Regions from separate parts of the Paenibacillus sp. FSL W8-1187 genome, predicted to be linked through region 3. Evidence: riboswitches for the same ligand, from Rfam matches in the RefSeq annotation. Region 3 holds a riboswitch; each other region holds the start of a gene.

Region 1 (3,269 bases), 1.2 Mb from region 3:
AGCTGCTGGACTTCTCGGCCTTTTACGGACTGGCGCTGCCGCCGGTCAAGAAGGGCATCCCGCTGCGCCCGGTCCAGCTCGACAACATCCTGACGTTCCCCGGCTATCTCGAGGGCTACCGCGTCCTGCTGCTCAGCTACGAGTTCATGAAGCCGGAGCATCCCGGCATCCATCAGGCGCTCGCCCAATGGGCGCGGGAGGGCGGCGTGCTGATCTATGCCGGCGACGGCTCGGATCCGTTCCACGGCGTGCGCGAATGGTGGAATCGCGGGGCGGGAAGCCGCGTCTACGAGCGTCCCGAGCAGCATCTGTTCGAGGCGATGGGGCTAGGCCGGGAACCGGAGCCGGGCGAGCATGCCGTCGGGGAGGGCGCGCTGCTGCATCTGCGCTGCCATCCGGCCGAGCTGTCGCGCTCCGCGGCAGGCGCGGAGCGCGTGCTCGGCGCGATCCGGCGCGCGCTGGAGCTGCGCGGCGAGGCGGACGACTACCGCGAGAGCGGCTTGCTGCGCATCCGGCGCGGTCCTTATGTGATCGCGCATGCGCTGGACGAGAGCGAAGCGGCAGGCGGCTCGGCCGTGCTCGAGGGAGCGTTTGTCGATCTGTTCGACGCGGAGCTGACGGTGCGGAATCGGATCGAGCTCGCGCCGGGCGAGGACGCCCTGCTGTACGATCTGGGCGAAGCGGCCGGCGGCTGGGGCGAGGAGGAGCCGGCGCAGGCGGGCTCCGCGCACGGCGGCCCGGGAGCGGGAGCGGAGGAGGCGGGGTCCGCGCACGGCGGCCCGGGAGCGGGAGAGGCGGAGGCGGGGTCCGCGCACGGCGGCCCGGGAGCGGGAGCGGCACAGGCAGGCTCTGCGCACGCCGGCCCGGGAGCGGCGGAGGCGGCGCGGCGCGCCTCCGTGCTTGTCAGCTCCTCCCGCGTCCGGGACGCGGCTCGGGAAGGCGGACGGTTCCGCTACGTGTCGGAGTCGCCGTCCGAGATGACGGTGAGCACGAGGCTGCGCGCTTGTTCCATGCCGAGCCGCATCCGCGCCTGCGCGGCGGATACCCCGCTGGCCGGGCCGGGCGCTGACGCATCCGGCGGCCATGCGGTAGAGGCGGAGTTCCATGCCGCCTCGTCCACGCTGCTGCTGCGCCACGAAGGCCGCCCTGCGGGCGTCCGCGTCGAGCTGGAGTGGCTCTGACAAAAGCGGCGTCCGGCCGGGAGGGCGCTAACGGGCCTGCGGGCTTGCAGGCTTGCGGACTTGCCGCAATCCGGCCGCGTCCTTTTTCAATCCGGTTGCAATCGGCCCGAGCTCTGCTATAATGGCACTATTGACAACCGCATAGCTGGGGAGCTGGCGCACGCCGGCTGAGAGGGGAGAAGCATCCCGACCCGTACACCTGATCTGGATAATGCCAGCGTAGGAACCGTATGCAGCCGACTCGCCGCGGAGCAGCCCTTTCGGGAGCTTCCGTACGGCAAGTCTCGATCTGCGATCCATCACGACGTCTTCCTTGGGGAGACGTCTTTTTTTGTTCGGGCGGGATCGGCTGCGCGGATCGGACGGCGGACGGCGACGAAGGCGATGCGGGCATGAGAGAGAAGAAAGCAGGGGAGAGACATGGGGAGCAAGACAAGATGGACAAGCGGCATGCTGACGGCGGCGCTGGCGCTCGCGCTGGCCGCCTGCGGCGGCAGCGCCGAGCAGGAGAACGGCGGAGCGGCGGCGACGGACGCGCCGCTGCAAAAGGTGAAGGTCGTGCTCGACTGGACGCCGAATACGAACCATACCGGCCTTTATGTGGCGCGCGACAAGGGGTACTTCAAGGAGCAAGGGCTCGACGTCGAGATCGTGCAGCCGCCCGAAGGGACGGCCGCCGATACGCTCGTCGCCAAGGGCGAGGCGGAGTTCGGCATCGGCTATCAGGAAAACCTGACGCTCGCGCGCACGCAAGAGCTGCCGCTCGTCTCGGTCGCGGCGGTCATCCAGCACAATACGTCGGGCTTCGCCTCGCCGGCGGACAAGGGCATCAAGGAGCCCAAGGACTTCGAGGGCAAGACGTACGGCGGCTGGGGAGCGCCGGTCGAGCAGGAGGTGCTCGCCTCGCTCATGCAGGAGCAGCAGGCGGATGTCGGCCAGGTCAAGATCGTCAACATGGGCAACGCCGACTTCTTCACCGCCGTCAAGCGCGACATCGACTTCGCCTGGATCTTCTACGGATGGACGGGCGTCGAGGCGGAGCTGCGCGGCGAGCAGCTGAACATGGTCTATCTGACCGACTATAGCGACAAGCTCGACTACTATACGCCGCTGCTGCAGACGAGCGAAAAGCTGATCGCCGAGCGGCCGGAGCTCGTGCGCGCGTTCGTCGCCGGCGCGGCAGCCGGCTACGAGGACGCGATCCGCGATCCGGAAGGCGCGGCGGAAACGTTGATCGCGGCCGTGCCCGATCTGAACCCGGAGCTCGTGCGCGCCAGCCAGAAGTGGCTGAGCCCGAAATACCAGGATGACGCCGCCCGCTGGGGCGAGCAGAAGGCCGAGGTGTGGAACGGGTACGCCGACTGGATGGTCGAGCACGGCCTGATGGACGCCAAGCCGGACCTGGCGAAGGCGTTCACGAACGAGTTCCTGCCCGCAGACGGAAATTGATCCCTGTTTCGAACGAGAGGAGAGCATCGACATGGCCAACGCGCTGGTAAGCATCCAGATTTTGCCGACGACGCCGGGAGGAGAAAGCGTCCTGCCGTACGTCGACCGGGCGATCGACATCATCAAGGAGGCCGGCGTGCCTTATCGCGTCGCTCCGCTGGAGACGACGATGGAGGGCGACCTGCAGCAGCTGCTCGCGGTCGTCGCCCGCATGAGCGAGGCGCTGGCCGAGCTCGGCTGCCCGTCCGTCATCTCCCAGGTGAAAATCTACTACAATCCGGGCAGCGGAGCCTCGATGGACCGCCTGCTCGAAAAATATCCGGATGGCCGGTAGCGGCCATCGCGGGCCGGATCGGAACGAGGCGGACGGACGCGAAGCCGTCCGGCGCGACGCGGCAGCCGATGGCGCAGCGTCGGAGCGGGCCGGAGCGGCAGCCGATGGCGCCGCGTCGGAGCGGGCCGGAGCGGCGGCCAATGGCGCTAAGTCGGCGCGTGCGCGGGCCGGCGGCCGAACGCGCTTGCGGCTGAAGGCGGCGTGGCCGCCGCTCGCCGTGCTCGCGGCGCTGCTGCTGCTCTGGGAGGCGGCAGTGCGGCTGTGGGGCGTCGAGGCATGGCTCATGCCTTCGCCGGGCCGCATCC
Region 2 (3,269 bases), 1.5 Mb from region 3:
AGACGCCGTAGCGACGCAGCTGCGCGCGGCAGTCGCGAAAGATCTCCTCCGGCGGGCCGTCCGCCTCCAGCCGTCCGTCCGGCGAGAACAGCAGGATGCGGTCCATATCCCCGGCGATGAGGTCGATCTTGTGCTCGACGATGAGCACGGTCCGGCCGTCCCAGATGCGGCGCAGCGCGTCCCATACCTGAGCTGTGCCTTCCGGGTCGAGCAGCGCGGTCGGCTCGTCGAGCAGCAGCGCGTCAGGATCGACGGCCAGCATCGAGGCGACGGCGAGCCGCTGCTTCATGCCTTGGGACAGCTCCGAGACGGCCGTGTGCGGGTCGGGCAGCTCTAGCCCGGCCTGCTCGAGGCAGGCCGCGATCCGCTCCGGCATCTGTTCGCGGGGGACGGCTTGGTTCTCCAGCGCAAAAGCGATCTCTTCGTCCGCATAAGGCATGCAGAACTGCGCTTCGGGATCCTGGAACACGTAGCCGGGCCGCTCCGGCACGACGAGCCGCTCCGCCTTCAGCGGAATCGGGATCGCTGACGGCACGAGGCCGCCGAGCACCTGCAGCAGCGTCGACTTGCCGCAGCCGCTCGGTCCGAGCAGCAGCACCTTCTCTCCGCGCCGGATCGTCACGTCGAGGTCGCGGAACAGCAGCGGCGCTTCTTCGCCGGGGTACTTGAGCCGCAGGCCGATCGCCTCGGCCGCGACCGGCACGGCCGCAGCGCCGCTCCGGGCAGGCGCTCCGGCGGCTTCCGTCCGCAGCGAGCCGGCAGCCGCGCGCTCCGCGTCCTGACTGGCCGCTTTTCCCGACTCCTCCGCGTTCCCCGACTCCGCCTCGTTACCCGGCGCTGCCGCGCCCCGGTTGAGGCCGCTCATCCGCTCAGCCATCCAGCGCGTCGTAGTCCTTGGCCGAAGCCGGACGCAGCAGGCTCGTCACGCCGGTGCGCTCCAGCGCGCGGGCGAGCGCCCAGGCGAACAGCCCGGCGATGACGACGCTGCCGAGCAGCCGCATGGAGACGAACAGCGCGTAGTTCCAGAACGCGAGCTGGTCGATGTAGCCGTAGTAGCGGTCGATGAAGATCGAGGCGACGGCGGCGCCGACGGAGGCGAGCACGGCGACGATCGGACCGGCCTTGCGGTACAGGAACAGCGCGAAGAACAGCTCGGCGCCGAGGCCCTGGAACAGGCCGTACCAGAGCGTCGAGATGCCCCACGATCCGCCGAGGAACGCCTCGATCGCGGCGGCGGCGACTTCCGCGAGGATGGCGACGCCGGGCTTGCGGATGAGCAGGAACGCGAACGTGCCGGCCATGAACCACATGCCGTAGCTGAGCTGCTCGGCGTGCAGGCCGAGCGGCTTGAGGACGTCGTACATCGGCCCCCAGATCTTGTAGACGAGGCCGAAGACGACCGAGACGACGATCGTGACGAGGATGTCGGCGAGGGTGAGGCGATTGCCGGCGCGCGTCGCGCGGCCGGAGGCTGGTGCGGTGGACATGGGATCAGCTTCCTTTCGGATGGGGAATCGGTCTCTCACAGCGGCATGATCCCGGAGCGGCTGCTGTCGGCGGATGCGAAAAAAAGCCCGCCGGACAGCCGGCGGGCAGATGGAATCGGACAGGCGCGCCTCGCGTCCCCCTATGGCGGCGGAACGCAGGACTCGGCCGGCCTGCACGCGGCAGGCCGGACAGGAAAGGCTCCGCCCGCCCGGACGGAGCGGCGGACGGAAGTCCCTAAGCGGACAGGGCCTTTCCCAAGTTGGCGCGATGCATTCTCTCTACGCTGGCATTACCCAGATCAGATCAATGGTCAGCGGCATGCGGCCGCAGTCTCAGCCCGACTTCATCGAGCCCCCATGCATGCTATGAAAGTGCTCTTACTATACCTTGGAAAATCCGGTTCGGCAATAGGGAGTGCCGGCGGGCGGCAGGACGGGCATTGCGGACGGAGTTGAGGGCGTCGGCGGTTGCATCCGTTTTCAAAGGCGGGTAAGCTGGAAGAAAAGGAGGGATTGGCCAATGAAATATCGTCGCTTGGGCAAAACGGAGCTGAACGTGTCGGTCGTCGGCATCGGCACCTGGCAATTCGGCGGGGAGTGGGGCATGGACTTCTCGCAGGACGAGGCGGACGCGATTCTCGACAAGGGCGCGGAGCTCGGCATCAACCTCATCGACACGGCGGAATGCTACGGAGACCATCTGTCGGAGCAGCTCATCGGAGGGTACCTCAGCCGCCGCAGGCGCGAGGACTGGATCGTCGCCACGAAGTTCGGCCATCATTTCCACGAGCGGTTCAAGCGGACCGACGTGTACGACGCGGAGGATGTCGTGCGGCAGCTCGACGCCTCGCTCAAAGCGCTGCGCACCGACTACGTGGACCTGTACCAGTTCCACTCGGGTCCGGACGCGGCGTTCGACAACGACGACCTGTGGACGGCGCTGGACAAGCAGGTGCAGGCAGGCAAGATCCGCCATCTGGGCACCTCCATCGGCAGCAACGACAACCTCCACCAGACCGAGGCCTCGACGCGGGTCGGCTCGCAGGCGATCCAGGTCGTCTACAATCGGCTCGACCGCAAGCCGGAGGAGCGCGTCTTCCCGGCCTGCGAGGCGCAGGATCTCGGCGTGCTGGCGCGGGTGCCGCTAGCGAGCGGCTTCCTGAGCGGCAAGTACAAGCCGGGCACGGAGTTCGGCGCGACCGACGTGCGCCACCGCCAGGATGCGGAGCAGGTGCGCCGCCGCCTCGAGGAAGTGGAGCGCATCGCTGCGGAAGAAGTGCCGGAGGGCGTCGACATGGCGGCATGGGCGCTCGCCTGGTGCCTGCGCCATCCGGCGGTGACGTCGGTCATCCCCGGCTGCAAAAATCCGCAGCAGGTGCAGAGCAACGCCGATGCCGTCGCGCTGGTGACGGAGCCGCATCCGCAGGATGTCCCGGCTCCGGCGCGGGCGTAAGGCGGGGGACGGCAGCGTGCGGACGCAGGGGCGGGCGTAGGCGCGGAGCGAGCGTAGGCGGCGCGGCCCGCGCCTAAGCGCCGGCGAGGCGCAGGCGAGCGTCAAGCCTGCCAGGGCCGCCGATGCCCAGGGCCGGCGGCTCGCGAAGGGCAGGTTCAGCCCCCTTTAGAATCGTCAGCGCGTCGACAAGGAGCCTTCATCCACACCGTGGATGAAGGCTCCTTTCGTTTTCGAGGTTGGATCGCGCGGGCAAGCAGGGAGGAAGGCTGGAGCAACGCGAGTAGAGGCTGCAGCCGGAAAAAGTCGTGCTGCAGGCCGCGCGGACGCGC
Region 3 (3,269 bases):
CTCCTTCATGCCCGCCTCGATCGCCTCCGCTGTCTCCAGCCCCTCGCGCTCCGCATAGTCGCGGATGTCCTGCGTGATGCGCATGCTGCAGAACTTCGGTCCGCACATCGAGCAGAAATGCGCCGTCTTCGCGCCCTCGGCGGGCAGCGTCTCGTCGTGATAGCTCATCGCCCGCTCGGGATCGAGCGACAGATGGAACTGGTCGCGCCAGCGGAACTCGAAGCGCGCCTTGGACAGCGCGTCGTCGCGCAGCCTCGCGCGTGGATGGCCCTTGGCCAGATCGGCCGCATGGGCAGCGATCTTGTAGGTGATGACGCCCTCCTTCACATCCTCCTTGTTCGGCAGGCCCAGATGCTCCTTCGGCGTCACGTAGCACAGCATCGCCGTCCCGAACCAGCCGATCATCGCCGCCCCGATCGCGCTCGTGATATGGTCGTAGCCCGGCGCGATGTCCGTCGTCAGCGGACCGAGCGTGTAAAAAGGCGCCTCGTCGCACACCGCGAGCTGGCGGTCCATATTCTCCTTGATGAGGTGCATCGGCACATGGCCGGGGCCTTCGATCATCACCTGCACGTCATGCTTCCAGGCGATCTTCGTCAGCTCGCCGAGCGTGTCCAGCTCCGCGAACTGCGCCTCGTCGTTGGCGTCGGCAATCGAGCCGGGACGAAGGCCGTCGCCGAGCGAGAAGCTGACATCGTACGCCTTCATGATCTCGCAGATCTCCTCGAAATGCGTGTACAGGAAGTTCTCCCGATGATGAGCGAGGCACCACGCCGCCAGGATCGAGCCGCCGCGGCTGACGATGCCCGTCACGCGCTTCGCCGTCAGCGGCACATAGCGCAGCAGCACGCCCGCATGGATCGTGAAGTAGTCGACGCCCTGCTCGGCCTGCTCGATCAGCGTGTCGCGGAACACCTCCCAGCTGAGGTCCTCGGCCTTGCCGTTCACCTTCTCCAGCGCCTGATAGATCGGCACCGTGCCGACCGGGACGGGCGAGTTGCGCACGATCCATTCGCGGGTCGTATGGATGTTCTTGCCGGTGGACAGGTCCATGATCGTGTCCGCGCCCCAGCGCGTCGCCCACGTCATCTTCTCGACCTCCTCCTCGATCGAGGAGGCGACGGCGGAGTTGCCGATGTTGGCGTTGATCTTCACATGAAAATGCCGCCCGATGATCATCGGCTCGATCTCCGGGTGGTTGATGTTGGCGGGGATGATCGCGCGGCCGGCGGCCACCTCGCTGCGCACGAACTCCGGCTCCATGCCCTCGCGGAGGGCGATGAACTCCATCTCCGGCGTCACGATGCCGCGCCGCGCGTAATGCAGCTGCGTCACGTTGCGGCCGGGCTTCGCCCGCAGCGGCTTGCGGCCGGTCGGCGGGAACCGCTCCGCGCCTTTTGCCGCCGCCTTCTCCGCATCCGTAAAGCCATTGTCCTCCGGACGCACCTCGCGGCCGTCGTAGGCTTCCGTGTCGGCTCGCTCCGCGATCCAGCGCTCTCGCAAGGCGGGCAAGCCGCGCCGGATGTCCGCGACATAGCTTTCGTCCGTATACGGACCGCTGGAGTCGTACACGCGCACCGGCTCGTTGGGCACCTGCTGTCCGCGCATGTCACTGTCCGTCAGCGCGATCTCGCGCACCGGCACGCGCACGCCCGGCGTCTTTCCGTCGATGTAGGCCTTGCGGCTCCCCGGCAGCGGCTTCGTCAGGATGGGCATATGAAAAAAACCTCCTCGCGGTTGTGGAATATCCGCTAGGAGGCTAGAGAGCAAAGAAAGCCGTGCTCGCGCATCGTTCCGTGACGGCTCGCCCTCGAGCCGGCACGGAGGGGCTTGGCCAGGTCTGCGCCCGCCGCCAGGTTGGGGCGGGCTTCGGGAGAAGGGTTCAAGGGCAGTCCGGATGGGAGTGATTCCCCCGCCTTCGACGCAAGGCAGCCGGCGAAGCCTTCCGACCGTGCCGCCCTTGTCTCTTTTGCCTTTCCCCTTCTTATCCGAACGTCGTCGCCTCCTTCCCATCCGCTTGGCGAGGCGCAAAAAAGCCGCCTCCCGGACAGGAAGCGGCGAATGGACGCAGACCGATACAAACGTTGCGCGATTCGACCACTTTCCTACGCTGGCATGACCCAGATCAGGTTCAAAGGGACCAAAGCTTCGCTTTATCTCAGCCCTTGCGGGCGCCCCTAGTGGATATCTTGGTTTTGAATATACGCTGTCTTTCAGGTGTCGTCAAGTTCGAACTTTTCATTCTACAAATAATAAAAAAAAACCACAAGGAGTGTTCTCGCATGTGGTTTTAAACTTAAGTTTCTAATCTATTGGTAGTTCAAACTAGCTCAAATCGAATCCGTTCATCAGCTTGGCCTTAAGGAGCCATTGGTACAGGGCTACGGCGGCGAATTCACGGTCAGCCGGGGCGTTGGGCTGATAATAGGTCTTGCCCGAAAGCAAGTAACCGTTCAAGACGCCCGCGTTCGTAAGCTTCTGGATGCTTTCTCTGGCATAAGCGGCCGCATGTGCCAGGTCTGTGTAAGCGACCGTTTGATCGGTCGTCAACTCGATGCCGGCAAGCTTCAATGCCCGCTCCAGGATAACAGCCAGATCCTGACGGGAGACTTTGTCATGTGGCGCGAATTTTCCCTTGCCGATGCCTTGGATCAACCCCGCTTCGCTGGCCGCCGCCACGTCGGCAGCAAACCAGTCGCCTTTTTTTACATCGGTGAAAGAGGCGAGCGCTGTTGACTTCAGACCGAGTGCCCGGACGAGCAGGGCGGTGAATTCGGCGCGGCTCAGGCTGGCATCGGGCGAATAAGTCGTCGCTGATGTACCGTTGATGATCCACTTGCCGGCCAAAGCCTCGATCACGCGAGCGGCGGCGGAGTCGTCAAGATCAGTAAAGTTCACGGTTCGAGTCGCCAAGGCGTACACCGAGAAGCCAGGGCGGCTGACGGTCACCTTCGTCGTGCCGTCCGCTTGCTTGCTCAAGATGGAAGCTACGGGAGAGACGGCACCGTCTTCTTCATACAGCACTCCTGCCTCGTCAAGCTCGAAGCTGCCGGGTACAGTGAATGTTCGGGTGATGAATAGATGGTTCGGGATGTCCACGGGCTTGCGACCGGCTGCAGTTGTCCAGTCGGCCTCAAATGAGACGGGTTGGCCGATTAGTTTGCCATTTCCTAAAGCAGTGACGAAAGCGCTGGAATCAGCAGCCGGCTTGATTTCCAATTCGAGACTGGAATTGGAGGGAGCGAGGCTCATCAGAGACAGCGGCAGAA

The links. Region 3 has a riboswitch for thiamine pyrophosphate ahead of thiC (phosphomethylpyrimidine synthase ThiC). Riboswitches for the same ligand answer to the same signal wherever they lie in the genome.
Region 1: another riboswitch for thiamine pyrophosphate. It lies ahead of NYE40_RS13895 (ABC transporter substrate-binding protein); the one in region 3 lies ahead of thiC (phosphomethylpyrimidine synthase ThiC).
Region 2: another riboswitch for thiamine pyrophosphate. It lies ahead of NYE40_RS01935 (ECF transporter S component); the one in region 3 lies ahead of thiC (phosphomethylpyrimidine synthase ThiC).

What each region holds. Positions count from the first base shown of each region.
Region 1 is NZ_CP150181.1:3,188,802-3,192,070, reverse strand. Features, by position in the region: gene NYE40_RS13900 (hypothetical protein) at 1-1,181, shown strand, start outside; TPP riboswitch at 1,318-1,425, shown strand; gene NYE40_RS13895 (ABC transporter substrate-binding protein) at 1,602-2,630, shown strand; gene NYE40_RS13890 (MTH1187 family thiamine-binding protein) at 2,662-2,964, shown strand; gene NYE40_RS13885 (ABC transporter permease) at 2,954-3,269, shown strand, end outside.
Region 2 is NZ_CP150181.1:411,841-415,109, forward strand. Features, by position in the region: gene NYE40_RS01930 (ABC transporter ATP-binding protein) at 1-865, opposite strand, end outside; gene NYE40_RS01935 (ECF transporter S component) at 870-1,487, opposite strand; TPP riboswitch at 1,747-1,856, opposite strand; gene NYE40_RS01940 (aldo/keto reductase) at 2,008-2,940, shown strand; gene NYE40_RS01945 (hypothetical protein) at 3,246-3,269, shown strand, end outside.
Region 3 is NZ_CP150181.1:1,940,896-1,944,164, reverse strand. Features, by position in the region: gene thiC (phosphomethylpyrimidine synthase ThiC) at 1-1,716, opposite strand, end outside; TPP riboswitch at 2,086-2,189, opposite strand; gene NYE40_RS08310 (leucine-rich repeat protein) at 2,326-3,269, opposite strand, start outside.